DNA from 4 places in the Alteromonas sp. KC3 genome. Region 1 is predicted to be linked to each of the others. Evidence: predicted binding sites of a transcription regulator. Region 1 holds the regulator's gene; each other region holds the start of a gene.
The links. The regulator sigma-54, encoded in region 1, starts transcription at its own class of promoters, with help from an activator protein. The targets are predictions, from matches to a motif close to GTTGGCACGNNNNTNGNNT.

Region 2: the regulator sigma-54 is predicted to act here: its motif matches at 6,374-6,392, upstream of nirB (nitrite reductase large subunit NirB).
Region 3: the regulator sigma-54 is predicted to act here: its motif matches at 2,472-2,490, upstream of JN178_RS13725 (PEP-CTERM sorting domain-containing protein).
Region 4: the regulator sigma-54 is predicted to act here: its motif matches at 4,484-4,502, upstream of JN178_RS05125 (flagellar hook-length control protein FliK).

The regions. Positions count from the first base shown of each region.
Region 1 covers NZ_AP024235.1:796,002-803,509, forward strand. Annotated here, with positions in the region: gene JN178_RS03535 (spondin domain-containing protein) at 1-296, opposite strand, end outside; gene JN178_RS03540 (response regulator transcription factor) at 505-1,242, shown strand; gene mgtE (magnesium transporter) at 1,262-2,620, opposite strand; gene JN178_RS03550 (HPr family phosphocarrier protein) at 2,821-3,093, opposite strand; gene rapZ (RNase adapter RapZ) at 3,093-3,938, opposite strand; gene ptsN (PTS IIA-like nitrogen regulatory protein PtsN) at 3,997-4,440, opposite strand; gene hpf (ribosome hibernation promoting factor) at 4,454-4,741, opposite strand; gene JN178_RS03570 (RNA polymerase factor sigma-54) at 4,771-6,267, opposite strand; gene lptB (LPS export ABC transporter ATP-binding protein) at 6,341-7,066, opposite strand; gene lptA (lipopolysaccharide transport periplasmic protein LptA) at 7,069-7,508, opposite strand, start outside.
Region 2 covers NZ_AP024235.1:650,075-657,582, reverse strand. Annotated here, with positions in the region: gene cobA (uroporphyrinogen-III C-methyltransferase) at 1-321, opposite strand, end outside; gene JN178_RS02940 (nitrate reductase) at 388-3,216, opposite strand; gene nirD (nitrite reductase small subunit NirD) at 3,239-3,610, opposite strand; gene nirB (nitrite reductase large subunit NirB) at 3,644-6,193, opposite strand; gene JN178_RS02925 (SulP family inorganic anion transporter) at 6,516-7,508, opposite strand, start outside.
Region 3 covers NZ_AP024235.1:3,074,493-3,082,000, forward strand. Annotated here, with positions in the region: gene JN178_RS13720 (methyl-accepting chemotaxis protein) at 1-1,287, opposite strand, end outside; gene JN178_RS13725 (PEP-CTERM sorting domain-containing protein) at 1,750-2,415, opposite strand; gene guaA (glutamine-hydrolyzing GMP synthase) at 2,898-4,475, opposite strand; gene guaB (IMP dehydrogenase) at 4,546-6,015, opposite strand; gene xseA (exodeoxyribonuclease VII large subunit) at 6,116-7,468, shown strand; gene JN178_RS13745 (hypothetical protein) at 7,484-7,508, shown strand, end outside.
Region 4 covers NZ_AP024235.1:1,151,381-1,158,888, reverse strand. Annotated here, with positions in the region: gene fliN (flagellar motor switch protein FliN) at 1-264, opposite strand, end outside; gene fliM (flagellar motor switch protein FliM) at 282-1,343, opposite strand; gene fliL (flagellar basal body-associated protein FliL) at 1,395-1,928, opposite strand; gene JN178_RS05125 (flagellar hook-length control protein FliK) at 2,093-4,294, opposite strand; gene fliJ (flagellar export protein FliJ) at 4,586-5,032, opposite strand; gene fliI (flagellar protein export ATPase FliI) at 5,052-6,386, opposite strand; gene fliH (flagellar assembly protein FliH) at 6,379-7,161, opposite strand; gene fliG (flagellar motor switch protein FliG) at 7,229-7,508, opposite strand, start outside.

The DNA of each region.
Region 1 (7,508 bases):
TTTGAGCCATTATCCGTGTCTACAGGGCCAAGAAGCGCTTCAAAGTTAGCGCCACTTGAATCTGCATTTTGCTCATCGTCGATAACGCCAGCCTCTGCAAGCCACGCTAATGCAGTTGATGCAGGCTGACCCACTTCAAACGCATCTACCGTGTCGTCATGGGCAATAACCAGTCGAGGGGTAAAGCTTTGTGCCTGCGTTAAATTGGTAATTTCAACATCGACAGTCACTGCGTGGCTGAATGAAGCCGCGGCTAACGATAGCAGGGTAGCGCTAGCAAGTTTGGTGAATTTCATTTTTTTGTCCTTGTTTTGACTTAAAAGCGCATAAAAATGTAGGTCAGCAAAATGCGCAATTCATCACAGAAGTATTACAAAAAGGACACAGATCTCTGTCGTCTTAAAAACGAAGTATTAAAGTAGAATGAACAATTTTTTAATAGAAAGTGGAATAATTTTAAGCAACCTCCGGTCTTGATTATTAAGGGCAAAATAGGAGCTAGCTATGATCCTTGTAATCTATAGTGACAACCAGTTTCAGCAAATCATTACGCAAAGCTTGAGCAAGCACGGATTCTTGCATGATGTGGTTTCAAATTATCAAGCTGCACTGTCATTACTTGATGCTCAGCACTATTCACTCGTCATCGTACAGTCCCACGCGCAACAGTTTTGCTTAGACCGTATTGAACGTTTGGTATTACAAAACCCAGACAGTTGGATTATGGCCGTTGACGGTCAGCAATTAACTAACGTGAGTGCTGATGAAGCGGATTATTTTGAGGTGGGCGTCGATGATTACCTTGGAGGCGCATTCAACGAGCGTGTGTTTATCGCTCGAATTCGTTCGCATATGAGAAGGAGTATGCCAAGCCTTGACACAAGCCTTCAAAAAAACGCAGACAACAGCATTCAAGCTGGGCCCTTTAAAGTTGATTTACGCTATCACAGCGTTACGTTAAACGGACAAGCCCTATCGTTAACTGCTAGAGAGTTTACCCTTATTAACTACCTCTGCCGTCACCCAAATCAGGTTTTTTCGCGCAATCAGTTATTGAGTGACGTATGGGGCTACAACCATGAAGGGTATGAGCATACCGTTAACACCCACATCAATCGATTGCGTAATAAGTTAGATAATGTAGCCAGTATAGATAACGGCGCACAGCTCGTTGAAACCGTGTGGGGTGTAGGATATAAGTTGAACTTAACCGGCTACGTCGACAAAGCACTCAGTGCGTAATGTGTATTTCGCTGAAAGGTTAGATAAGGAAAAGGGTAGCGGTACCCAAGAAGGCGAAAATACCTACAACATCAGTGATGGTAGTCAGGATAACGCTACCTGCTAATGCAGGATCTATTTTTAAGCGTTTCATAATCATAGGTAAGGTTGCGCCTGCTAACGCTGCTGCAATCATATTGACTAGCATTGCAAAGGCGATAATTACTCCAAGCATATAGTCTTGTTTCCATAGCGCGATTACCGAGGCAATCAGTACTGCCCAAATAGCCCCATTTAAAAAGCCAATGGACATCTCTTTACTAATTAACCAGCGGGAGTTACTCGCGTTGACGTGACCAAGTGCCATACCGCGTATGACCAGGGTAAGTGTTTGGTTACCTGCAACACCTCCCATGCTTGGCACAATAGTATTTAGAATTGCCAGCACGGCCAATTGACTTAAGGTAGCCTCGAATAAGTCGCTGACCATTGCCGCCATAAGGGCAGTGACTAAGTTAACCGCTAACCAAACAGAGCGACGTTTAGTGCTTTGCATGACTGGTGCAAAAGTATCTTCGTCATCGTCAAGACCCGCCATACTCATCATCGAGTGCTCTGCGTCTTCTCGGATAATATCGACTACGTCGTCAATAGTAATACGACCAACGAGACGATTGTTTTCATCTACCACAGGTGCTGATAACCAGTTATATCGCTCAAAGAGACTTGCCACTTCATCATCAGGCATATTAACGGGTATTGCTTCTGATTCTGTATCCATTACGTCAGACACTTTGTCATCTGTATCGGCGGTAAGTAAGCGGGTAACGGGGACAATACCAACAAGGTTATCGGTGCGATTTACTACATAAAAGGTATCGGTATTCTCAGGCAGCTCGCCTTTTAAGCGTATATAGCGTAGAACAACGTCAATGGTAACATCTGGACGCAACGTAATTGTGTCCGTGTTCATAATGAAACCAGCGGTCTCTTCACCGTATGATAGTGCTTGCTCGGCACGCACCCTATCTTGGGCATCCATAGAGTCAAGAATATCTTGTAAAACGGTTTCCGGAAGGCTACTGAGCGTTTCGGCTAAGTCATCCGTGTCCATCTCTTCCAATGCATCAACAACATTAGCCGGAAGCATTTTAGCGATGATGCCATTACGCACGTCATCAGAAAGCTCTTCTAATATATCACCGTGAAAATCGCCATCAATGAGCTCCCACAACTCATCACGAGTACGGCTGGGACTGGATTCAAGAATATGAGCAACATCAGACGGGGGAAGTTCTAACAGAAGCTTACGCACAGACACGAATTGACCGTTGTTCAATGCACCATTTAATGCACGAAGCTGAGTCTGTACGTATTTGGAAACAAGCGCTTCTGCCATAAGTAGCGAGTCCTACTAAGCTAAACTGAGATTAGATGAAACGAGCTCATCCCAATTTGTCTACAGTGCAATTTGGGATTTATGCAGTAGAATATCGCAATTGTGATGAAGCTGTCATGACAATTGCGAGCATAATGACGTTATTATGACTAAGTGTTGTTTATTTCGCCAATTCAAGTGCTTGTATTGGACGGGAGCACTTACTCGGCCTCGTTGAATTTGCCTTCAATTAGTTGCTCAATAGCTGCCATGGCTTCTTCGGCATCACTGCCTTGCACGACAACGTTGACCTGTTCACCTTGATGACTTTCAAGCATCATTAGTCCCAGCACACTATTTGCGTCAGCTTCCTTGTCACCCTTTTTAAGCACAATTTTGGCGTCAAATTGGTTGGCTAGTTGTACCAGTTGCGTGGCAGCACGGGCATGAAGCCCCAATTTATTAACGATTGTGAGTGTTTTCTCAATAATCATTACTGGTTCAACTCTCTGTGACGGATTTGAACGTCTGGATGAATTTCCAAAAATGTTTTTGATAACGCTTGGGCGATGTATACCGAGCGATGCTGTCCGCCAGTACAACCAATTGCCACGGTGACATAACTGCGATTATTGCGCTCTAAATGTGGAAGCCACGTTGTGATCAGGTTCTGTATTTGCCAAATAAATTTTGTTACTACAGGTTGAGAACCTAAAAATACTTCAACAGGCGCGTCTAGCCCAGTCAAGTGCTTTAAATCGGGTTCCCAATGAGGGTTGGGCAAAAAACGCGCATCAAATACATAGTCTGCATCTTTGGGAATGCCGTGCTTAAAGCCGAATGACTCAAACACAAGCACTAATCGCGAGCTTTTCTTACCAAGAATACGTTCGCGTATTAGCTCAGCGAGTTGATGAATAGTGAGTTTGTCGGTATCCAAATAGAGATCGGCTCGCTCGACAATAGGGGCCAGCAGCGCTGACTCTGCGCGAATGGCTTCAGAGAGAGACTTGTTGAGCTTGGCCAGCGGGTGCAATCTGCGTGTTTCGCTAAAACGCTTAACGAGCACATCATCACTAGCATCAATATACACAATGGTCATCGACCAAGACGAAGGCAGGTAATCAAGTATTTCAACTAAATCGTCTGGATTTTTAGGCAGGTTACGTACGTCTATGCTAACGGCGACTTGGTCGTATTCATCAACCACTGTGTGCGTTAGCGTAGGGAGCAAGTTAACCGGAATATTGTCAACGCAGTAATACCCTAAGTCTTCAAGAGCGCGCAGTGCAATTGATTTTCCTGAGCCCGAACGACCACTGATAATAATCAGCTTCACTTATATTCTCCCTTTACACTGATAAGCGCTTAATGCAGTAATGTTGTATAGCAGCGAGTTACGCTAACGCATTTATAATGTCATCGCTTGTGGTAGCACGCCTTATTGCCTTAATAGTGTCTTTATTACTCAGTTTGCCAGCGACTGTGGCTAGTGTTTGTAGATGACCTTCGGTTTGTTCTTCAGGTACTAATAGTGCAAAGAAAATATCGACAGGTTTTTCATCTAGCGCATCAAAATCAATAGCTGGTGTGCTGGTAACAACAATGGCAATAACTCTATCAAGGCCAGCTAAGCGACCATGGGGAAGGGCAATGCCGTTTCCGATACCTGTGCTACCCATTCGTTCTCTCGCCAACAAACTATTCAGTACTGTCGACTGGTCGATATGCGCGTTGTTCTTCGCAGCAATATCGGCAATGATCTCTAAAATACGCTTTTTACTATTACATTGAACCGCACATTCAGTGCGGTCCAGACTTACGATGGCTTGTATATCCATACTTAATTAACTACTAGTGCTTTTTAAGTTTTTCCTTATGCTTGATTACCTGCCGGTCGAGTTTATCAACCATGCTGTCAATCGCCGCATACATGTCGGTATTTTCTGAGGATGCGAATACTTCAGCGCCACTTAAGTGAACTGTCGCTTCTGCTTTTTGGTTTAATTTTTCAACGTTCAGGATGACATGCACATTAGAAATGTGATCAAAGTGACGTTCAAGTTTGCTGAACTTCGTATCGACATAATTACGCAAAGAGTCGGTGATTTCGACATGATGACCAGTAAGGTTGATTTGCATATTTCGTCTTCCTTATATTATTAAGCCCGTTAAATAAGGCTCTTGCGTTGGTTCGACGGCGGGATCGATAACGATTCCCGGTACTTTGCTATTGTCCGCCGGGCAACTTTAATGCCTTGCTCGGCCAACAATGAAGCAATCTTGCTATCACTTAGTGGTTTACTGGGTTTTTCAGCTGCCACCAGTTTTTTGATCAATGCACGAATGGCGGTTGATGAACATTCACCACCTGACTCCGTTGCAACATGGCTAGAGAAGAAATACTTCAACTCGAAGATGCCACGAGGGGTATGCATGTATTTTTGTGTTGTCACACGTGAAATAGTCGATTCGTGCATATCTACCATTTCTGCGACATCATTTAATACCATTGGTTTCATCATTTCTGGGCCATGTTCAAAAAAGCCCATTTGTTGCTGCACAATACAATTTGCTACCTTCATCAGTGTGTCGTTACGCGACTCTAGGCTTTTGATAAACCACTTGGCTTCTTGCATGTGTGAGCGGATAAATTGTGAATCGCTACTGTTCTTTGCACGGCGACTCATTGCGGCATATTGTTGATTGACGCTAAGTTTTGGCAGGCTATCAGGGTTCAGCTCAACCACCCAACGGCCATTCTTTTTGGTAACCGATACATCTGGAATAACGTACTCAGGTTCTTTAGTAACTAAAGCACTACCTGGGCGAGGATTCAAGGTTTGCAGCAAACGCATAGCCTCGCGAAGCTGATCTTCTTTCAATCGGCTCTTGCGCATTAAGGTGCGGTAATCTTTGCTGCTCAGCAAATCAGAATAGTCTTCTATTAACTGCTTTGCCTCGGCAAGCCATGGTGTATCATCTGCGAATTGGCGAAGCTGTACCATCAAGCACTCTTGTGGGGTGCGCGAACCAGAACCAATGGGATCGAACATTTGAATGCGCTTTAATACACATTCTACTTCGTCCATTTCAATGAGTTCCTCTTCATCTTCGCCAGAGGCTTCTTGCGCGTTAACCGCCTCTAAAATCTCTTCAAGAGTAACGGTTAGATACCCTGACTCATCGATAGAATCAATGATAGCCATTGCAATGGCACGGTCGGTGTCAGAAAAAGGGGTGAGGCGCATCTGCCACAATAGATGTTCTTGTATGTCCTCAGTCGTTTCACCTTGGAAAATTTGTTCGTCGTCACTGGCAGGTCCTGGTGCCGGCGCAGACGATGCTGAATAATACTCATCCCATGTGCTATCGATTGGCAATTCGTCTGGAAGATCATTTTTTTCTAGTGCATCGCCAGCTTCCAAAGTATCACTTGATGCAGTGGCAGAAGCTTCTACCCCACTGTCATCATTATCGATGTTATTTTTTTCAAGCTGAGGCTCGTCGTGGCCTTCTTCAACTTCTAATAGCGGGTTTGAATCCAACGCTTCTTGAATTTCTTGTTGAAGATCGAGCGTAGAAAGCTGCAACAGTTTAATGGCCTGCTGCAACTGAGGTGTCATGGTGAGTTGTTGGCTAAATTTTAGCTGTAAAGATGGTTTCATCTACGTCTTATTTAAATGCTCTAAATTGAATATACCTGAGCGAGATTGAAAAATGACAATCCGGTTACACTAACTATAGCCTGAATTGTTCGCCTAGGTATACATCCCTTACTTTTTGATTACTTAAAACCTGTTCCGCAGTTCCTTGCGCAATAAGCTCGCCATGACTCACAATGTACGCTTTTTCACAAACATCCAATGTTTCTCGTACGTTGTGGTCAGTGATAAGGATACCGATACCCCTATCTCGAAGATGTTGAATAATCTTCTTTATATCATTTACTGATATTGGATCAACACCAGCAAAAGGTTCATCCAATAAAATAAATTGTGGTTTAGCTGCAAGGGCGCGCGCAATTTCCACTCGGCGGCGTTCTCCCCCTGACAAACTCATCCCCGTACTATTACGTATATGGTTAATATTAAATTCATCAAGTAGCGCATCGGCTTCTTCTTCTTGCTGTTGTGAATTCAAATCTTTACGGGTTTGTAAAATTGCCATGATATTTTCATGCACAGTGAGCTTTCTAAATATAGATGCTTCCTGCGGGAGATAGCCAATTCCGCGGCGTGCACGCTCATGCATGGGCTGATGTGTTAACTCGTTGTCGTCAATTTCAATGGCGCCCTTATCAAGGGGAACAAGCCCAACAATCATATAAAATGTTGTGGTCTTACCAGCACCATTTGGGCCTAACAGCCCTACAATTTGACCTGTCGATACACTGAGGCTGACATCTCGGACAACCTGGCGTGATTTATACGCCTTAGCAAGGTTTCTTGCGCTCAAAGTAGCCATTGCTATTGGTTGCCCTCGTTATCTTGTTCGTTGTCCTTAGCATTCGTCTTGCGAATCGCTTCAGGAGTGAAAACAGTTGTCACTCTCCCTTCACCGTTGTCGTCATCGCCACCGGTTGCAAGCAGTTGCTCGGTAATCATATCAAAGGTAATACTGTCACCTTTTACCATACTGGTGTCTTGTTTTAGTTCAGCCTTCCCTGTAAGCGATATCACCCGATTAATCACTTCGTAGCGAATTTCATTCGCCTTAGCGGATACTGGCGTTCCATCTTCAAGCTCTTGTGTATAGCTCGCAGGGTTACCGCGTGCGACAAACACTTCTCTGCCTTCGCCCGCTGTCGCGATAACTTCAACTTCGTCGGCATTAATCACAAGCGAGCCTTGAGTAATTAGAACATCATCTTTGAACAACGATGTTTTATTTTTTCCATCAACAAATT
Region 2 (7,508 bases), 150 kb from region 1:
AAAAAGCACAACATCGGCCTGCTGCAGTAAACGCAGCGCCTTCAATGTAAGTAGCTCTGCATCACCTGGCCCGGCCCCAACAATAAACACTTGCCCCACATTTCCTTTGGCGCTTTCAACATGGCTTGTATCGCCAAGCCTCCTCAATGTGTCTGAAACAGCCCCACACTCATCATTTGAGCTGCGTCGATAAACGTTTAGTGCTGCTGTTCCAGCGCTTTCAAATAGACTAGGTTTAAGCATGCTAGGCTCAAATGTACGCTTGTTTAAAAAGAGTACATGGTTGAAAAACGGTTTAATTATTGTTGATAACCAAGACATACTTGAAAGCTCCAAAAAATGACAAGGTTAATAAGACACGCTTATTAACCCCACGACAAAGAGAGGTTATTGAGACTGTGTGGCAATAACCAAATTGCGCGATATAAGTTGAGACAATGCAGGTTTACACGAGCCACAGTTTGTTCCACATTTAAGTGCTTCTCCTAGGGCTGATACGGTTACTGCCCCCTGATGCACAGCTTCAACAATGCTCTTTTCTCTCACTGCAAAACAGCTACACACGAGTTCGCCTTGCATAAATCGTTCATCAACGTGCCCCCGCAACAACTGTTGTTGCGTTTGCAGCTCTATGGCATCGCCCAATACTTGATTGGCCAACGCAGTCAGCCCTTCGCCATTGAGCACACTCATTGACGCATCAATAATGTCGTTAACGTTATCTTCCAGTACCGCAATGAAACATACTGCGCTGTTATTCGTGGCGATACACACCGTGTGCGTTTTATGATGGCAGTGAATGACCTGTAAGGATTTGGGCAAGGCATCCAGAAAGTTAGCTAGCATCTCGCGACGAGATGCATTACATGCAATATTATAGGCCGTCCCTGATGCGCATTTATCTGTTTCTAATGGCGTTTTACGCCAATAGTGACAAGCCGCTTGTAGCGCTTGTTCCTCAATACTGTTGTCAAAAAATACGTGTCCAATGACATCAAATGGCGCAGGCTTTATCATCGCAGCCGCATGCTTTAGCTCTGGCTGCCCTGAAACAGGGTCTACCGCACTGGCGTACAATGCCCCTAAATGGCAATGCGATCCCCACTGCGCCGACCAATGAATAGGAATAAAAACTTCACCTCTTCGTATACTGTCATCCATTTTTACCGGATAAATAACAGGTTGAGCGGTGAGTGCATCTTGAGGCGTTTTTGCGCTTCCTTTGGCCATGGCCGGACTTTCGAGTGATACTAACTGCCCGTGTTTCAGAGAATATTTTGTGGCGTCATCAGGGTGAACATGAACGCTAGCGTGCTTCATGTGCGCATGTAACTTTGCTGCTTTACCCGTACGGGTCATCGTGTGCCAGTGATCGCGAGCGCGCCCACTGTTTACAATAAAGGGGTATGCGTCACTTGTTTGCTGCAATGGCGCGCGATACTGCACAGCAATGAGCTTTGCTTTGCCTGAAGGTGTAGAGAAAACTCTATCCGCAAATGGGCGTCGGGTATGCAAGTTTAGGGTTGGTTCACCATCATAGCTTAAGTCTCGCTTTTCAAACGGCCACTGTATTGGCGAGAGGTTGTTGTATTGGCTCTCGCTCAAGCCTTGCAATGGCGATAAATCTAACTGACGCTTTCCATTGTTGCGAAACCCGGTTAGCCCGGCGTATTCGCTAAATATTTGTGAAGGATGAGTGTAGTCAAATGCTTCTGTAAAACCCATTTTCCTTGCAACATCGCACATAATTTGCCAATCGTGCTTTGCATCACCTGGGGCAGGCAAAATGCCTCTCTGCCTTGAAATACGTCGTTCAGAGTTAGTAACTGTGCCGTCTTTCTCTGACCACCCCGTGGCGGGTAAGGCAACATGAGCAAACTGAAGCGTGTCATTGGCGTTCACAATGTCAGAAACTACAACCATCTCGCACTGGGTTAACGCGCGCTCAACTTGGCGTCGGTTTGGCATACTAACAACAGGGTTGGTGCCCATGATCCAAACAAATTTAACCTTTCCTTGCTCAATGTCATTAAACAAGTCTACCGCTTTTAACCCCTGCTTTTGTGGCATAACCGGGGCATTCCAGTAGGTTTTAATCGCATCTACATGCTCAGGATTCTCAATATCGCAATGCACGGCCAACATGTTGGCAAGGCCGCCTACTTCCCGCCCGCCCATTGCGTTAGGCTGCCCAGTTATCGAAAAGGGGCCACATCCGGTTTTACTGATCAAGTCAAACGCCAAATGACAATTGATGATTGACTGGGCCTTATCGACACCACTGGACGACTGATTGATCCCCATGGAGTAGAAAGTCACAACACGTTTTTGCGTTGAAAAAAGTGCATAAAAAGCAGACAAAAGAGAAACATCAACATCACAAAGCCGTGCAGTGTTTTCAATAGCGCAGTCATTAACGCTTAGCAAAACGTCGTCGAGGCCCTCTGCAAATGCCTTTACCGCATTATGATCGATGCGCCCTGTGCTCTCTCCATAGGCAAGAAGACCATTAAACAGCGCGACATCAGTTCCCGGCGCTATCGCTAAGTGCATATCAGCAATCGTACAGGTCTCGGTTTGCCTCGGGTCTATGACGACCACTTTCATATCGGGGTTTTGGCGTTTAGCTCGCTCAATTCTTTGAAAAAGAACGGGATGTGCCCAAGCAGCGTTACTGCCTGAAATCAAAATCAGGTCGGTGTTTTCTAAGTCTGAATAATCGCAAGGAACGACATCTTCACCAAATGCGCGTTTATATGCAGCCACCGCTGATGACATACACAGACGTGAGTTGGTATCGATATTGGCACTGCCGATAAAGCCTTTCATCAGCTTATTGGCAACATAGTAATCTTCGGTTAGAAGCTGACCTGAGACATAAAAAGCAACGGCATCCGCGCCATACTGCGCAATAGTAGATGTGATTTTATCTGCAATAACGTCTGTGGCCGTGTCCCAATCCACAGACTTTCCTGCTACGGTTGGGTGAAGCAAGCGACCTGATAAGTCGTTTGTTTCTAGCAGGTTTGTTCCTTTTACACACAATCTACCATAATTGGCGGGATGCTCGGGCGTACCAATAACGTTGTCCAGGGTAATGGTACGCTTACTCACGTTGCAACTGATATCTACACCACAACCCACGCCACAATAAGGGCACGTGGTTTGTTTAAGCTGCTCGCTCACAGCATCATGTTGTTGTGTAGCCATATTCATGTTCTTACCTTAGATTGTTGCACTATTGGGCAATGTAGACGTTACCGTCTTCAACTTTTACCTTAAATGCTCGCACCGACACATCGTCTCGCTCTTTACATAGCCCTGTCTCTAGGAAGTAATGCTCTTTATATAAAGGGGATGCCACTACCGGCGCACCACCAATAGAACCCAGCAACCCGCGATACAGCACATTGGCGTTGCCAATAGGATCAAAGTTGCTGATAGCGTAAACCTGAGATTCACCGTTCATTTTGATATGAAAGATAGCGACCTGTTCGTTCTCTATTAGTGCGCATACGCCGCTATTGGTGACTAAATCACCGGTAGTGCACGCGCAGTACCATACTGTTTCTTCAGTGGGCATTGCGGATAAATCGTGTGCTGCCGTCATTAGTGTGCTCCTTTTGTCTTTTATTCAGTCGTTTTACACCATAGACACTGGGATAAACTGCCCAACGCCTGCGGCTTTTTCGGCTACGGTTGCAGGCCTTACTTGCCCGCGCTCAGAGACAAACTGAATATTGGTGTCAGTTTCAGAACTATTTACAAACTGGCGAAAACGCTTGCGTGACTGTGGGTCTTCAATCGTGGTTTTCCACTCGCATTGATACGCGTCGACTACCGCATCCATTTGCGCTTCAAGCTCGCCATTAATGCCTAAAGCGTCATTGATGACGACATCTTGTAGGTAGGCCAGCCCTCCTTCTAAGTTGTCCATCCACACCGACGTGCGTTGAAGTCGATCGGCAGTTTTTACATAAAACATCAGCACGCGGTCGATGTATTTGATTAAGGTTTGCGTGTCTAAGTCGGTGGCGAAAAGGTCGGCATGGCGAGGCTTCATACCGCCATTTCCGCAGACATAAAGGTTCCAACCTTGTTCCGTCGCGATAACACCAATATCTTTACTTTGAGCCTCTGCACATTCACGGGTACACCCTGACACCGCGAACTTTATTTTGTGCGGCGCGCGTAAGCCTTTGTAACGATTTTCAAGGTCGATAGCGGTACCCACAGAGTCTTGAACCCCATAGCGGCACCAGGTACTGCCTACACAAGATTTCACCGTTCGAAGCGCTTTGGCGTAGGCATGTCCTGTCTCAAAACCACCTTCAACAAGCTTTTGCCAAATATCCGGTAGTTGCTCAACACGGGCGCCGAATAAATCGATACGCTGGCCACCTGTGATCTTTGTATAGAGTTGATATTCTTTTGCAACTTCACCAAGCAATATGAGCTTCTCTGGCGTAATTTCACCACCAGGTACACGTGGTACCACAGAGTAGGTACCGTCTTTTTGCATATTCCCTAAATAAATGTCATTGGTGTCTTGCAAAGGTAAATGTGACTCTTTAAGGATATAGTCGTTATAAACCGATGCGAGTATTGAGCCCACAGCGGGTTTGCAAATTTCACACCCTAGGCCTTCACCGTGCGCCTCAAGCAATTCATCAAAGGTACGAATACCGTTGACTTTGACAATATGAAACAGCTCTTGGCGGGTATAGTTAAAGTGTTCACAAATTGCTTTTGACACTTCAACACCGCGCTTTTCAAGCTCCCCGTCGACAACATTTTTGAGTAATGCCGCACAACCGCCACATCCTGTGCTTGCCTTGGTTTCGCCTTTTACGTCTGCCACGCTGCAGCAGCCACCATCGATGGCCGACACAATATCGCCTTTGGTCACATTCAAGCATGAACAAATGGATGCCGTGTCAGGTAGCGCATCTGCACCTAAAGCCGGAGTGTCACCGGAGGTGGGTAAAATAAGGCTCTCGGGGAATTCAGGAAGTGCAATATCATTAAGCGCATACTGCAACAGCGTGTCGTAGTCGCTAGTGTCACCAACTAACACGGCGCCTAGTACTCTCTTTTGTTCGCTGTCTACCACCAGTTTTTTGTATACACCCTCAGGTTGATTAAGATAGGTGTAGCTCAACGCCCCTTCCGTGCGTTCGTGCGCATCACCAATAGAGCCAACCTCAACCCCCATGAGCTTTAACTTTGTGCTCATATCTGCGCCTGTAAATACGCTGTCACCACCAGTGAGATGGCTTACTGCCGTGCGTGCCATCGTATAACCTGGCGCAACAAGGCCAAATATTTTGTTGTCCCACAGCGCGCATTCACCAATAGCATAAATATTCGGATCAGACGTTAAGCAGTGATTATCAATGGCAATACCGCCACGCTCACCAAGCGTTAATGACGCTTTTCTGCCTAGTTGATCAGAGGGACGAATTCCCGCTGAGAATAAGATCATGTCGGTTTCAAGTTCACTGCCATCAGCAAAGACCATTTTGTAACGACAGCTATCACCCGCTTCAATTGACTGAGTGGCCTTTTGCGTATGAACGGTAACCCCTAGTGATGAAATTTTTTGCTTAAGTACATCGCCGCCCGTCGTGTCTAGCTGCACAGCCATTAGCTGTGGGGCAAATTCAACAACATGCGTATCAAGCCCTGCCTGCTTGAGTGCATTGGCAGCTTCTAGACCAAGTAAACCACCACCAACAACAACCCCAACCTTACTGACACTGGCAGACGCTTCAATAGCCAGTAAGTCTTCAATGGTTCTATAGACTAAACAGTGTTCTTGGTCGTTACCTTTAATTGGCGGCACAAATGGATATGACCCTGTTGCCAACACCAGCTTGTCGTAATCGAATTTTTGACCTTCAGAAGTAACAACGGTCTTATTCTCTCTGTCGATGTCTGTCACTATGGCATTGGTCACGACATTAACGCCCCATGACGCATATTGTGCAGGCGTAGTTAGCGCCAAGTCATCTGCGCTCGCGCCGCTAAAGTAGGACGATAGATATACACGGTCATAGGCGAGCCGAGACTCCCCGCAAAGTACGGTTATGTCGGCGTTTGCATCGCTGTTATGTAGTTGCTCGACAAAGTGGTGTCCCACCATGCCATTGCCTACGACTACGATGCGCGTTTTTGAATCAGATGACGTCATGTTTTTCCCCTTTCTTCGGGACAAAAAAAAGCCCGCGCCAACTTTCGTTGGTGCGGGCTTCGTTGCCTACTTTCGTTAAGTATTGACAAGATACCTAACTAACACATTTTACGGAGTGTTATGAATCACACTTCTAGCAATCAACACAAAATTACTAGTACACACTTTACGTATAGTGATATCCAATAACAGTGCCAATTACTTAACTAATTGTTTTTACATTAAATATGACAAAAACGCCGGATATTTCTAATGCTCAGATGCACCAAACAAACGCATTCATGTATTCGCTTGGTGCAAACTTACTGAGTGTGCATATCTGCTATGCAAGTTTGTCCGTAGCCACGCGATAACGCGGGTCTTCCACCACATTAATCTCTACAAATTTGTCTGCCTTGCGCAGCAAGCAGCGGCACTCGTCACTAATATGGCGAATGTGCAGCTTTTTACCTTGCTCTTCATATTTGTCAGCCAAGGTATCTAACGCATCAATACCCGACGAGTCCCAAATGCGAGAGTCTTTGAAATCAATCACAACATCGTCTGGGTCGTTGGCAATATCAAACAAGTCTTTAAAGTGAGACACTGAGCCGAAGAAAAGCGGACCATCAAGCTCGTACACTTTCCAGCCGTCGTTATCGATATGTGATTTTGCCTCGATATGACGTGCGTGTTTCCATGCAAACACCAATGCAGACACAATTACGCCAACCACAACGGCTATTGCCAAGTCAGCAATAACGGTAACGCCAGTTACCAAGAAAAGTACAAAGGCATCTTCTTTGTTCACGCCGCGAATAATTCTAAACGACGCCCACTCAAATGTTGCAATGACCACCACAAACATAACGCCAACCAGTGCCGCTAGTGGGATCATTTCAATAAGAGGGGCAGCAAAAAGAATAAAGCCTAGCAGTACCACTGCCGCTGTAATACCAGACAAGCGACCGCGACCGCCTGAATTAATATTGATCATGCTCTGTCCAATCATGGCACAACCACCCATACCGCCGAAGAAACCGTTAACCGTGTTAGCAACACCTTGACCAACACATTCTTTGTTTCCGCGACCACGGGTATCTGTCATTTCATCAATCAATGAAAGGGTAAGTAGCGATTCAATTAAACCCACCAAGCATAAAATAACCGAGGTAGGCAATATAATCATGAAGGTTTCCCATGTGAACGGCACCATAGGTATGGCAAAGCTTGGTAGCTCACCCGCAAGTGTCGCGGAATCACGCTGGTCCGCAGGTAAAAGGTCGCGTACAAAGTCGATAACCGTGCGCGCTTCTAAATCTAAACCATGCACCAA
Region 3 (7,508 bases), 2.3 Mb from region 1:
AGCAAGTGCGGCAATTTCGTCAACCGACTCATTAGAGCGCGACGCAAGGTTTCTGACTTCATCCGCAACGACCGCAAAACCTCTACCGCTCTCCCCTGCTCTTGCTGCTTCTATTGCAGCATTCAACGCAAGTAAGTTGGTTTGTTCAGAGATGGCCGCAATGTTTTCAGAAATAGAAGTGATATTCTGAACGGCAAGCCCCATTTGCTCAGCACATTGATTTGATACGTTTATCGCATCAATCACCTCTGCGATGTTACGCTTGGTCACCTTCGCTTGCTCCAGTGCTCGCAAAGCCGTAGCGCTCGCTTCTGCGCTCTTCGTTTGGGCAATGTGCAATTGCTCTGCAGTTTGTTCACTTATGTCGATATTTGTTTTAGCGCTTATATCAATACGTTCATAAGTTGTGGTTAATGCGTTTACATTCTCAATTGACTGGTGTGTAGCGTCTTTTACAACTGATACGTTTCTAAATAGGCTTGCTGCTCTGTCTGATATCTGATGAACCGTTTTTTCAAGTTTGTCGATGGTGACAGAAATAGCGTCATTTACTTCGCCTATTTCACACTTACTGCGCTTTTCTACTCGACTTGTTAAATCGCCTTCACTGACCTTATTTAATACTTTTCGCACGTAATTAAGTCTGTCTTTCAACGTTTTACCGAAGTAGAGTGCAATTCCCAGAGACACCAAGCCACCCACGCAGCAAAATATTATCAACGTATAAACCAAACGCGTGTTTTGTGAAGAATTTGCCTCTTTAAGTTGTGTAAGCTGTTGAGACTCTCGCTTTACAAGTTCTAAGCTTATTTTTTCAAGGCTTGATATCAGCGGCTTCATTTCATTAGCGATAATCATTGCCTCTGCATCTAGATTTCGCTTTGCCTTGCTAATAACTTGCATTTGTCTGGGCTTAATCTCATCAAATAAACTGCGCATTTCAACCAGTTTAGGATCATTTCCAAGAGCATTATTTAGATGTGTTAGCTCTTCCTCAACCGTAGACGTAGCCTTGATAGTTGCAATGGCGCTTTGCCTGATATCATCCTGAGAAGACGCGGCTATCAACGACTTTACTTCGGCATTGAGCGCTAGATTCGCTACCATGAATGTTAACGCCATATCTTGCCGACTTTTGAGGTCATCGATAGCGTCCTGAAGCGACTCACTTTGAGAAAAAAGTGTATTTGTTGCTAACCCGACAATAGACAAGCACACAAGAATTGGCACCGCACCAACGAGGTAGAGCTTAAACTGCCAACTTGCCATGTTTAGGTTTGAAAACATCCTGTCAATTCTTCTTAAGTTTAATTTTCAATAATACTTAACGAAAGAATAGACGAGTTCACACAACCTGCAAAAAATTTGAGATTTTAGAGCGTGTTGTGGGTTTCTGGACTTTTAATACTTCTAAGTAAGTTACAGGTAATAGGAGGAGTAAGTAGTTTTCTAGTAGATAATTTTAAGCACTATTATCGGTGACGATCGTGGAGCTAGAAGAGGCGCCTAAGGTGCGGCAAACACGCATTATTATCGCTATTGCAAATCCGTTTTTGTGACGAAATTAGTTCCGGAACGGAACATTATTCCGGTGATAATTATGTGTTTTTTCGTGATGCGGGAATACTGACTCGGCGTCAAATGTATAGCTGTTGGTATGAATTGATGCTGAGAATGACGTTAGTATTGTGATAGACCTGAATAAGAAGATGGTGCGTAAATGTTTTACGCACCTAAAATAGAATTCAGTTACTTTTTGGTTCTGCGGCGAACCACTAGTCCAGCCAAACCTAGTCCAATCATTACAATTGAGCCTGGCTCTGGAGCCGGGGTAGGACCTTGCTGTGGAGCATCAATTAAAAGAACGTATCTTTGCCAAGTACTATCAGAGTTAAGGTTTGTAGTTAAACCAGATCTCCAGCCTCCAAAAACATTGTCATTACTACTCATATGCCAAGACAAACGCTCAGAACCATCATCACCGGCACAACCAGGATCGCCGAAAAGGGATGTATTACAAACATCTGCGCTATTTTGGAAAATTCCAGATGTTGGTGAAAAACCTACAGAGCCACTTCCTGAACTTCTGTACCAATACGCCCCATTGAACAATTGAGTCTCATTGAGAGCAGTGGAAAGTACTAAAAAGTCAGACACTTTTATCGCAGCAAATAAATCATATGTAGTAGCACCATCACTAGAAGATGATGCCAAAGCCATATATTTCGATGAATCAACTCCAGCTAATAGTGAACTCCAAGAAAAAGAGCCAGAGTAAGCGCCTTGGTATTGTATCGTCCAACCGTCATTGCTAACGTCCGTTTTGAGTAAATCATTAGCAATACCTGTGATAATAGCGGAATGAGTTACAAAACTCATCAGACTTAAAATTACAAAACAGATTATTTTTTTCATTACATTGACACCTATTTTATATTAAATATTCGATGCGACATGCATAACAGGGTTATAAGCATTAGACGTACCAATCTATAAGAGCCTAATATTTCGAATAATATTTTTTATTCTGTTTTTGTATGTAAAGTATACTGACAGATTGAGTGTTTCAATCAACTACTGTTAATGAGGGGTAAAGTTTCAAAAGAGGTTATATTTTTCAATATCTGCCCTAGCTGAGCAAACCAAGTTCGACATACCGTTGTTGACTGGCTAGATGTATCTGAACGCTCTCCACGACTGTGATTCAAAAAACCTTTTTTGCCCGAGTTGATCATTGCAGTAATATCAGACAACTTGTTTTTAGCTTTAGCTATAGCCGTACCAACATGTTTTGTGCTTAAAGGCTTTGGATAGTAAGCACCTTCGCAGGCCATATATAAAAGGCTACTTTACAAAAATAAAGTAGCCTTATAAATCAATCCATTATTATTGATTAATTATTCCCATTCGATAGTCGCAGGCGGCTTACCAGAAATATCGTAAACCACGCGGCTAATACCGTCGATTTCATTGATAATACGGTTCGACACTTTGCCTAAGAAATCGTATGGCAAGTGGGCCCAATGCGCCGTCATAAAGTCGATGGTTTCAACAGCGCGCAGACTCACTACCCAATCGTATTTACGTGCATCACCCATTACGCCTACTGAGCGCACTGGTAGAAATACGGTAAATGCCTGACTTACTTTCTGATAAAGGTCGGCTGCATAAAGCTCTTCAATAAAGATAGCGTCAGCACGACGTAGTAAATCGCAATATTCTTTCTTTATTTCGCCAAGTACACGAACACCAAGACCTGGCCCAGGGAACGGGTGACGGTAAAGCATGTCATACGGCAAACCTAGCTCGAGACCAATTTTGCGTACTTCGTCTTTAAATAGTTCGCGCAGCGGCTCAACAAGACCTAGTTCCATATCTTCTGGAAGGCCGCCCACGTTGTGGTGCGACTTAATGACATGCGCTTTGCCCGTTGCAGAGCCAGCAGACTCAATCACGTCAGGGTAAATCGTACCTTGTGCTAGCCATTTCGCGTTCTCACGCTTGCCTGCTTCTTCATCGAATACACGAACGAACTCATTACCAATGGCTTTACGCTTAAGTTCAGGGTCTTCAATGCCTTTAAGACGCTCAAGGAATCTGTCCTCAGCATCAACGCGAATGATGTTAAGTCCAAAATGATCGCCGAACATTTCCATTACTTGGTCAGCTTCATTTAAACGCAATAGGCCGTTATCGACGAAAACACACGTCAGATTTTTGCCGATTGCACGGTGAAGAAGCATAGCCGTAACTGATGAATCAACACCACCAGAGAGGCCAAGAATAACTTCTTCATCACCCACTTTTTCTTTAATGCGTTCAATAGCATCATCAATAATGGCACCAGCGGTCCAAAGCTTCTCGCACTTACAGATATCCATAATGAAATGGGTAAGTAAGCGCATACCTTGGCGTGTATGTGTTACTTCAGGGTGGAATTGTACGCCGTAGAACTGTTTTTCTTCGTTATACATTGCCGCGTGCGGGCACGATGGTGTTTGTGCAACAGTTTCAAACCCGGCTGGAATAGACGCGACTTTATCGCCATGGCTCATCCACACATCAAGTAATGCCGAGCCATTGTCACTAATGGCGTCTTCAATTTTGTCCAACAGCGGGCTTGGCTTGATAACTTCAACTTGCGCATAACCAAACTCGCGCTTGTCAGAACCCTGCACCGCGCCACCTAATTGCTCAGCCATAGTTTGCATGCCATAGCACACACCTAGTACGGGTACGCCCGCTTCAAAAACGTATTGCGGCGCACGCGGAGAACCTGCTTCCGTCACTGACTCTGGGCCACCTGACAAAATAATGCCTTGCGGATTAAATTCACGGATTTGCTCTTCGGTCACATCCCAAGCCCAAAGCTCACAGTAAACACCGATTTCGCGAACACGACGTGCTATCAACTGTGTGTATTGCGAGCCAAAATCCAAAATAAGTATGCGTTGGTCGTGGATATTTGTGGTCATGTTTTATTTTTACCCGTTAAATAAAAGAACAAAGGCTGGTGTATTACCAGCCTCGCAGTCGTCGGTCGCCTTAACCTAAACGGTAGTTCGGCGCTTCTTTGGTAATGCTTACATCGTGCACGTGGCTCTCGCCCATACCGGCTGATGTTACACGTACAAACTGTGCTTTGGTGTTGAGCTCTTCAATAGTTGCACACCCCGTTAACCCCATTGCTGAACGCAAGCCACCCATCTGCTGGTGAATAATATTCGCAATTGGGCCTTTGTATGCAACGCGACCTTCAATACCTTCAGGCACGAGCTTTTCTGCATTATTAGATTCTTGGAAATAACGGTCTGATGAGCCATGACTTTGGTTCATTGCACCAAGTGAGCCCATTCCGCGATAAGACTTGTAGTAACGACCTTGGTAAAGTTCCACTTCACCTGGCGCTTCTTCTGTACCGGCTAACATGCTGCCCACCATTACACAGCTCGCGCCTGCGGCTAGGGCTTTAGCGATGTCACCTGAGAAACGAATACCACCGTCAGCAATGACAGGTATATCGGTGTCTTTTAGCGCTTCAACAGCGTCTGACACTGCTGTAATTTGTGGTACACCGCATCCTGTAACAATACGCGTAGTACAAATTGAGCCAGGGCCAATACCCACTTTAACCGCATCAACACCAGCCTCTGCCAGCGCTTTCGCACCATCGCCTGTTGCTACGTTACCCGCAATAATTTGTACATCTGGGAAGTCAGCGCGCACTTTCTTAACGCGATCGATAACACCTTGTGAGTGACCGTGTGATGTATCGATAAGCAACACATCAACACCAGCATCGACTAATAGCGCGATACGCTCGTCAGTACCTGGACCTACACTCACTGCTGCACCCACGCGAAGACGACCTAGTGAGTCTTTACATGCGTTTGGCTTGTTTTCAGCTTTTTGGAAGTCTTTAACCGTAATAAGACCTGTTAATTTGAACGCATCGTCAACCACGAGGATTTTTTCAATTCGATGCTCATGCATAAGGTCTAGTACTTGGTCTGAACTTGCGCCTTCTTTTACAGTGACCAGATCATCCTTACCGGTCATCACGTTGCTGATTGGCAATTCGAGACGTTTTTCAAAACGTAGGTCACGACCTGTAACAATACCGATAAGGTTATTAGCTTCATCAGTTACAGGGAAACCTGAGTAACCAAGGCGCTTGGAAAGTGCAATGACTTCGCCAATAGTCGCGTCCTGTGACACAGTTACCGGATCAGACACCACACCACTTTCGTACTTTTTCACTTCACGTACGTGCTTAGCTTGCTCTTCTGGCTTCATGTTTTTATGAATAAAACCAATACCACCCTCTTGCGCTAGCGCAATAGCTAGACGGGCTTCAGAAACCGTGTCCATGGCTGCAGACACCATTGGAATATTTAACGTTACGCCACGCGTAAGGCGTGTTTGTAAGTTGGCTGTGTGAGGGAGGACGGTCGAGTGGCCGGGAACCAGCAACACATCGTCGAACGTCAGGGCTTCTTGGATGATACGTAGCATGCAACAACACCTATTCAGTTGAGGGTTAATTGCGGCGCAATTGTAGTGTTTTTTAGTTTTCAGGTAAACTCTAAATGTATTAAACCCAGTGATTTTTTTTATGTTTACAAATTCGCCATCTACCTCTCGACAAATTTTAACAGTTACTAAGCTAAATCGCTTAGCCAGAACCGTGCTAGAAGGTGAAATTGGCCTTATCTGGCTATCCGCAGAAATCTCCAATTTTGTTGCCGCAGCGTCAGGGCATTGGTACTTCACGCTTAAAGATAATAAAGCGCAAGTTCGCGCAGCAATGTTTAAAGGCGCAAATCGCAATGTGCGTATTCGCCCGAAAGAAGGTGACAAAATATTAGTTCGCGCCTCTGTCGGCTTATATGAGGCACGTGGCGACTATCAGCTTGTTGTTGAACATATGGAAAGCGATGGCGAAGGGGCACTGAAACAAGCCTTTGAAGCACTAAAATTTAAGTTAAATAATGAAGGCTTATTTGATACTGCTCGCAAGCGCCCGCTTCCTGAAAAAATCAATCGAATTGGTGTCATTACGTCTTCTAGCGGCGCTGCGCTTCACGATGTACTAAGCGTTTTAAAACGCAGAAGCCCGCAGACGGAAGTCATTGTCTACCCCTCAATGGTCCAAGGTGATACTGCACCGACACAGCTTATTCATGCACTTCAAACTGCAAACCAGCGCAATGAAGTTGACGTTATCTTGCTCACGCGTGGTGGTGGCTCACTTGAAGATTTGTGGTGTTTCAATGATGAACGACTGGCCCGCGAAATAGCCCTTAGTGAGCTTCCTGTGGTAAGTGCTGTAGGGCATGAGGTAGACTTTACCATATCTGATTTTGTGGCAGATGTAAGAGCCCCTACCCCATCCGCAGCTGCCGAGATTTTAAGCCAAGATGCCAAAGCGCTGTATGCATTAATTGCACAACATCAACAGCGTTTAGGTCGCGCTATTCATCACGTCATTGAAACAAATAAACAGGGATTGAAGTTACAGAATCAACGACTAAATGCCCTGCATCCACAAAGTAAAATACAACATCAGTGGCAAACCCTAGATAGGTTGCAATTGAGACTACAACATCAGATTCAACGTGACTTTTCTCAATGTGACAGACAGTTGCATTCACTTGTCTCCAGACTAACTCAGCAATCACCTGCATCAAAGCTTGCCGCAGCACAAAACAAATTATCGAGCGAGCAAAGCCGTCTTAATAGCGCGATGCAGGCATTTATAAAAGCGAAAAAAAGTGAACTTGGAGGCAAAGTGTCACTCTTACAGTCGGTAAGCCCACTCTCTACGCTAGCAAGAGGCTACTCAATTACATTGTCAGATAAAGATACGGTTAACAAAGTAGCTACTGTAAATATTGGCGATGAGATAAAAACGCGAGTGACTGACGGCGAAATAACCAGTACAGTAACAGGTATTCACCAGCAATAGGAATGCTGCGACAACATGGCACCATACACCACTGACTCGA
Region 4 (7,508 bases), 360 kb from region 1:
ATCCAGCTCCACCACAGAACCCTGGTTCAACTGTAGCAGATTTCGAATACTAATTTGACTACGACCTACTTCCATCGAAATAGTCACCGGAATATCTAAAATAGTATCCAGCTTCTTTTTCTCTTCCTGAGTAATAGGAGCATCATCGGTCAACTCGTCTAATTCAGCAACCTGAACGTCGCCGTTGTCGCCATCTTGTTCAGCTTCTGACTCGGCTTGTTCGGCCATTGCCGCTGCCCAGTCGTCCATACCGTCTTCACTCATGGGAACTCCCCTTTACCTTACAGGTCTTCTTCGAGTACTTGTAGCTCGGCATCATTATCAATAATGCGCCCGCCACGGGTTAATAACTGTAGCTCAGACTTCACAGAAGTCGGTCTTGCAATTTTTTCCACTATTTTCAGTGCTAGGTTATCGCGCGAACGACCTAACTTCGCTCTGAACGTAGGTAAATCTTCAATGAGCACCGTAATCGTCTCGGGCATCTCAACCGGGATAATATCACCGGGTTTAAATTCCATGACTTCTCTTAGTGGTACATTCACATCAAGCATGTGCGTGGTCAGCGCCACTTTCACATCCATAATTTCATCACGCAGCGCCTTGCTCCAGCGCAGATCCGTGTCTTCTTTATCGCTTTGCACACCGGCGTCGAGTAATTCTCGAATTGGCTCTAGCATTGAGTATGGTAGTGACACGTGGAAATCGCCACCACCACCATCTAGCTCAATATGGAATGAACTGATTACAACCACTTCGGTAGGACTAACAATGTTTGCCATGGCAGGGTTTACTTCTGAATCAAGATATTCAAAAGATACGTCCATAACCGGTGCCCATGCTTCTTTATAATCTTCGAAGATGATTTTAAGCAGCATCTGAATAATGCGGCGCTCTGTTGGTGTGAATTCACGGCCTTCAATTTTTGCGTGATAACGTCCGTCACCACCAAAAAAGTTATCTACCAAGATAAACACCAAACGGGCTTCCATGGTGATAAGTCCCGTGCCTTTTAAGGGACGAAAACGAACCATGTTAAGACTGGTAGGCACAAATAGCGTATGAATATATTCGCCAAACTTGATCATTTGAATACCGTTTATCGATACTTCAGCCGACCGGCGCATCATATTGAACAAGCTCACTCGCATGTGGCGAGCAAAACGTTCATTCACGATTTCCAGCGTAGGCATGCGCCCACGCACAATTCTATCCTGTGAGGAGAAGTCGTATTCTAGTGTAGACGCATCGGAATCGCCTCCACCGCCAACTTCATCTTCCTCGACATCATCTACCCCGTGTAACAGGGCATCGATTTCGTCTTGAGATAATAAATCACTCACAGTATTTACCTATTTAAATGTGTGATTAGCCACTTGAGAATTGTCACAGCGTTACTGCATGACAAAGCCAGTGAAAAGCACACGTTCGACAACATCTTTGCCTTCAATTTCTTGAAGTGCTTTTTGCACTTCACTCACCGCTTGCTCGCGCAATTCAATTTTGCCAGCTTCGGTAATAAGATCGTCTGCATTTGACATACTAAATGCCTGAAGCAAGGTCCCTTCAATTAACGGAATATGTGTCTTTGCCAATTCTTCGTTATCGGAGCCTCGTACCAAAAGCTGAACTTTAATTTGCACAAGTCTGTCTCGGCCACTTCCCGGCACATTGAAAACAAACGGCCTAGGCATGGCAACATAAAGCGCGGTACCCATTTCTGCTTTACCACCAGCTGTCGCGCTCGCGGGTGCTGCGGCGGCATCGGCTTCAGCAAGTTGTTCGGCTGCTGGCTCATCACCACCGGCAAACAGCAAAAAGTACGCCGCGGCACCACCACCCACTAAAACCACCGCAATAATGATGATTAACATCATCTTGCTTTTGCCTTTACCACCTTCCTCTACTTGTAATTCTTCTTCAGCCATGTGCAACTCATCAATTTAAACGCGAAAAACCGTATTATCGGGTTTCGGCCAAAAATGGCAATGTTTTACCCATCAAATACTCTGTAAGCAACACCTCAAAAATATCAGTTTGCGCGCAGTATAACCATGCTACCAATTGCTAACGCATATCAAGCGGACAAATTTTATGCATAAAAATCGATACCGCCTTTTAACTCTCGCGTAACTGACTGCTCAATCACGCTGGTTCCACCCATTTCGTCGTCCATACCGTCATTATTTCCACGGTTTCCTCGACCCGATGAACTTCCGTCATTGTTATTTGCAAGTTGCTGGCCATTTTCACCGCTTGATGAATTGTCTTTTCTTACCTGCGCATCACCTAACTCGATGCCCTGTTCTTGCAACATATCCCTTAGCTTAGGCATTGCATCAGCTAGGGCCTCTTTGGCCTGTTGCGATTGAACAATAAAACTTACACTTGCGGCATCACCTGCCACATTTACGCGAACCTGCATGCTGCCAAGTTCAGGTGGGTCAAGTCGAATTTCGGCCATGGTATTGCGCGCGTTTACCATCCAACGAATCTTCTCATTGAGCTGTTGCTGCCCTTCAGGCTTATGAATATTGACAGCCTTGTCGAAACCTTCAAACTGCTGCTGTGATTTTGACGCCTCGGCGCGCAGCTGATTGTTTTCGTTCATAACGGTATCAACTTGTGCCAATTGCCCCTGCATTACCTGATGAACACTTTGCTGTGTTGTATTCATCAACTGTAAAAACTGAGAAGCCTGACTATCTACACGCACTGTTAAGCTTGCCGCCACATCAGATGATACCGCGGCTTCTTTAGCAGCATCCGCAACAATGGCAGACAGGTCAATTCCAGGCTCTCTGCCTTGCTGAACTTGCTGCTGGAATTCGTTGATGCCCGCAATAATATTCGCCTTAACACTTTGCTGTTGAGCACCGTTTGGCATAGTCGCCACTATTCGGTCGGCTAACGCTTCAGTAGCCTTTTGCGCAGTTTCTGAAGGAAGCTGAGCAATTGCGTTGAGTAATGAACCCGCTGCTTCATCAGCCCCTATCGACACGCCATTTGCATTGTTTTCATTGCCTGCTTTAATTTCGCTACCACCGCTCTGTTTACCGTCTGTTGCTTTGGCTTGTTCAGTTGCTTGCGCTAGCAATGCATCCAAACGGGTAGCATTATCACTCCCCTCAGCCCCTGCACTCGTTTCACTACCGTCGACATTAGCAGCCTGTTGAATAAGGCTAAGAATAAACTCTTCTTCAGCGGTAAGGCTCAACGACTCAGAAGCGTCATCTTCGACAATTCTTGTTTCAGCGGTACTCGTTGCTTGACTAGACTCCGTCTGCTCCGTATTGAGTAACTGCGCAATTAGCGAAGCTAAGTCATCTTCGTTTTTTAGGTCAGTATCGGTGTTGGTAGTGAGCTCACTTTGAACCGCTTGCAGCTCATTGTGTTCAGGATCACCGTCTTTGCGGTTACTACCTCGCAATAAATCACCTAACGTACGCAGTGAATTTAACAGTTCATCCCCCACAGCATTTAATGACTCACTGTCGCTCGCGCCTTGCTCCTTAGCGGTTTGCAATTGTGACAATAAATGCGCCAAGACAGAGTCAACCGACTCGCTATCTACGTCTTCAGGCAGCTTCCAAAGTCTGCCACTCTCCTTAACTTTTATAATGCCATCCAGATCAGTTGCGCTGGTTACATCGCTTTGTGATGACTCGCCGGCAGCGCTGTCTTTTTGACGATTAGCGATGGTTTCCACATAAGCTATCCAGTCGGGCTCTCCCGACTCTTCTTTATCTGGCTTACCGTCGGGTGTACCAGGCGTAGTGATGACGCCAGCATCAGGATCTTTTTTCCCATCCTCACCCAGAATATACGTTGTCTCGGTACGGTGACTAACGACGACATCCCCCTCCACTTCAAGCGCATCCTGTGGCTGATCGACATCTTTGTTTTCATTGTGCTGCGCTAGCTCAGGCGATTCTGAGTTATCTTCTACAAGCGTGTCGTGCGCTGGCTTAGCCTTTACTTCAGTTTCGTGAGTTGGTGTTGGTGCGTCTGAGACCTTCTCGTCACTTGGTAAATTGGTATGCCCAGCATCCTTATCCTTTCCTTCGCGAACTACAGAATGAGTTGTATTTGCAGGTGTATTTGAGGACGTTGAAGTTCGCTTTGGCTCTGCCTGGTTTGCCTGAGTTTTTGCAACTTGGTAAAGACTATCAAACCCATTGCCTTTTTGGCTTTCGGCTTTTCCGTCAATTCCAGCTTCAACAGCTTGAGCTGTGCTGCTTGCAGCAAAAGGCAAAGCGGCAATGTCTGTTTTCTGTGCGGCAACTTGTTGCATAATCTTCTACCGTCCTACTTAGATAGCACTTTTATAAACGTGTGGTAACAGCGTTTGAAAGGCATTTGTACAATATATACAGGCGCTTACAATAAGGTACTGCGCCCGACTTGGCGCTTTGCGGCAATACCGCAAAGACTTATCCGTTTGTTCTTCGTAATGGTTTCAATAATCGTCTTTAAAGAGGCACTGCAAAGGGCGCGCCAACTGGTATTTAAATGGGAGAGCGCCATCAAAATCACATCCACATAGGTAAGAATAGTTTTATGAATCAGCGAAATAGCGAGAACTTTAGAAAGGTGAATTCTTGGCGCGATAAAAGCGCTGGGTGGCAAACTCGTCCATCATTGCTTGCTCTTCCTTTGCCGCTTTGCGTTGTGCTGCCACTTTCTTTTTATCCAGCAGTAAATTAACGGCCTTTACCTTTTGCTGCTGCTTAAGCCACATTTGCTTGCGCTGATCTGCCGCCATTTTCGCTCGTGCAATAACTTGCATCTGTTGTTCACACGCTTTGTCTAATTTGCCCACAAATGACAGATGTTGCTGGTAGTAAGTAGCTGTTACACCACCTTGACCTGTTTGTTGAATGCCTTTTATATAGTCGATGCGATATTGTTCGAGACTAGACAGTTTTTGCTTTTGTTGATTTACATTTTGCTGAGCTTGTTGATAGAAACGCGCCTCACGTTCTTCTTTTTCTTTTTCAAACTCTGCAAGACGTTCTAGTTGTTTAGACATAGCGAGTCACAACTTACCCTTAACCTTGCCCAAGGCCTTTGGCAAGAGCAGCCATACCTTCCAAACTTTCGTCATAAGGCAGTACTTGCTTCATACCCTGCTGCAAAAACGCATTAATCGCCGGCTCTGCACGGATTGCTAAGTCGATGCGAGGATCAGAGCCCTTCGCATAGGCGCCAATTGAGATGAGATCTTGGTTTTGCTTGTAGTTCGAGTATACCTGCCTAATTCTTCGCGCCATTAACTGATGCTCTTCACTTACTACCATAGGCATTACGCGGCTGATAGATGCTTCGATATCTATCGCAGGATAGTGACCACTGTCCGCTAAGGTTCGTGACAGAACGACGTGACCATCTAAAATGGCGCGCGCGGCATCAGCAATAGGATCTTGGAGGTCATCACCTTCTGTCAGTACGGTGTAAAACGCCGTTATTGAGCCTTGTCGCTCACTCCCATTCCCCGCACGCTCCACCAGCGCAGGTAAGCGTGCAAACACTGATGGCGGATAGCCTTTCGTTGCAGGCGGCTCACCCACAGCAAGCGCTATTTCACGTTGCGCCATGGCGTATCGCGTCAATGAGTCAATTAATAAGAGTACCTTCATGCCTTTGTCGCGAAAATACTCGGCGATAGTCACTGCTGTTTCACAGCCCTTTAGTCGCATCAGTGGGGAGGTATCGGCCGGCGCTGCAACAACAACTGCCCGTTGTCGTTCTTCTTCGGTTAAAATTTCATGGATGAACTCTTTTACTTCTCGTCCCCGTTCGCCAACAAGCCCAACAACGACAACATCGGCTTCGCAGCCTCGCGTCATCATGCCAAGCAAAACACTTTTACCAACACCACTACCGGCAAACAGCCCCATACGTTGCCCAACGCCCACGGTATTAAGGGCGTTGATTGCCCGCACGCCAACATCCATTGGTGTATTAATGGGGCGGCGAATAAGCGGGTTCATAGGAGGGCGAGTCGTCGGCGCGCGAGCTTCTGCCTCAATTGCACCTAAACCGTCAAGGGGTTGGCCATTTCCATCCACTACTCGGCCGAGTAACCCCATGCCAACAGGTAATCCGCTTTGTCGATTAAGCGGCATAACGCGGCTACCTGGCACAATACCGCGCACGGCTTCTGTGGGCATTAGATAGGTGATGTCATCGCCAAAGCCAACAACTTCAGCTTCAATTTCGCCTTCGATGGTCTGAACCAAGCATTGACTTCCAACCGGTAATTGGCAGCCAACCGCTTCTAGCGTTAGTCCTATGCCTCGCACTAATTTGCCAGCAGCGACCACGGGAGGAGAGGTAACCTGTTTGGTCAATGACTCAAAATGATTGTGCCAAGGGCTAGTCATCTGATAGACCTTGGTTTAAAAGGAATTGTTCGATAACGTCGCGACAACGTCGTTCAATCGAGACGTCAACCGCATTATGAGCTGTCGCAATGTCACAACCTCCCCGTTCCATTGCCGCAGATTCGATAAAGTTCCAGCCTTTTTTTGCAATCTCTTCTTCACCAAAATGCGCTTGCACAATGGCAATATCTTCAGGGTGCATGTGTATTTGATATTCAGTTTGGTTGATAGGAAGCGCTTTAATCCCTTCACTTAATGCTTGCTGGATAACCTGCGTGTTAGTGGTAACTTCTGTTTTAATCACCGCTTTAGCCAGTGTGACTGCGAGTTTTACAAGCTGATCGCGCGTTTCATCATTAACTTGCGATAAGGGATCATGAAGTTTCTCCGCCAATAGTTGCCACACCTCAGCTTGAGTAGCAACTTGCTGCCTTCCCTCTTCCAACCCTTGCGATAGTCCTTCTGCCTGTCCTTTCTCTAACCCTTCGGCGTACCCTTTTTCTAATCCTTCTGCTTTACCTTCATCAAAGCCTGTTGTCTTACCCTCTAGGTGTCCTTCGTCGAAAGCTGCTTGTCGAATAGCTTCTATCTCTTGTGCCGTGGGCGGTAAGATCTCTTCCTCTTCTTCAGGGGGCTCGTATTTCCAATCAGAACGGCGATTTAACGCATTAGTGGGTTCGTTATCTCGTGGCGCATGAGGATCGTCCACAAAAGGTAAGTCCCACTTTTTAGCTTCACTTGCTTCGCTTTCTGAAAAACTTTTTTTTGCCGTCATTCTTTTACCTGACTTTTACGCCGTGGCACTCGCCCAGTTTGACTAGTTACCAACCACATCTATCCGCTTACAGGAATTCTTCGCCGCCACCGCCGCCAAGCATAATTTCACCAGAGTCAGACAGACGACGAGCCACAGACAAGATTTCTTTTTGAGCGGTTTCCACTTCACTAATACGCACAGGACCGAGTGCTTCAAGGTCATCGTTAAGCATCTCAGCTGCACGTTTAGACATGTTACGCATGATCTTTTCTTTAAGCTCTTCGTCTGCACCTTTGATGGCTTTAAGTAGCGCATCTTGTTGTACTTCCCGCAATATGGCCTGAATGCCTTTATCATCAACATCC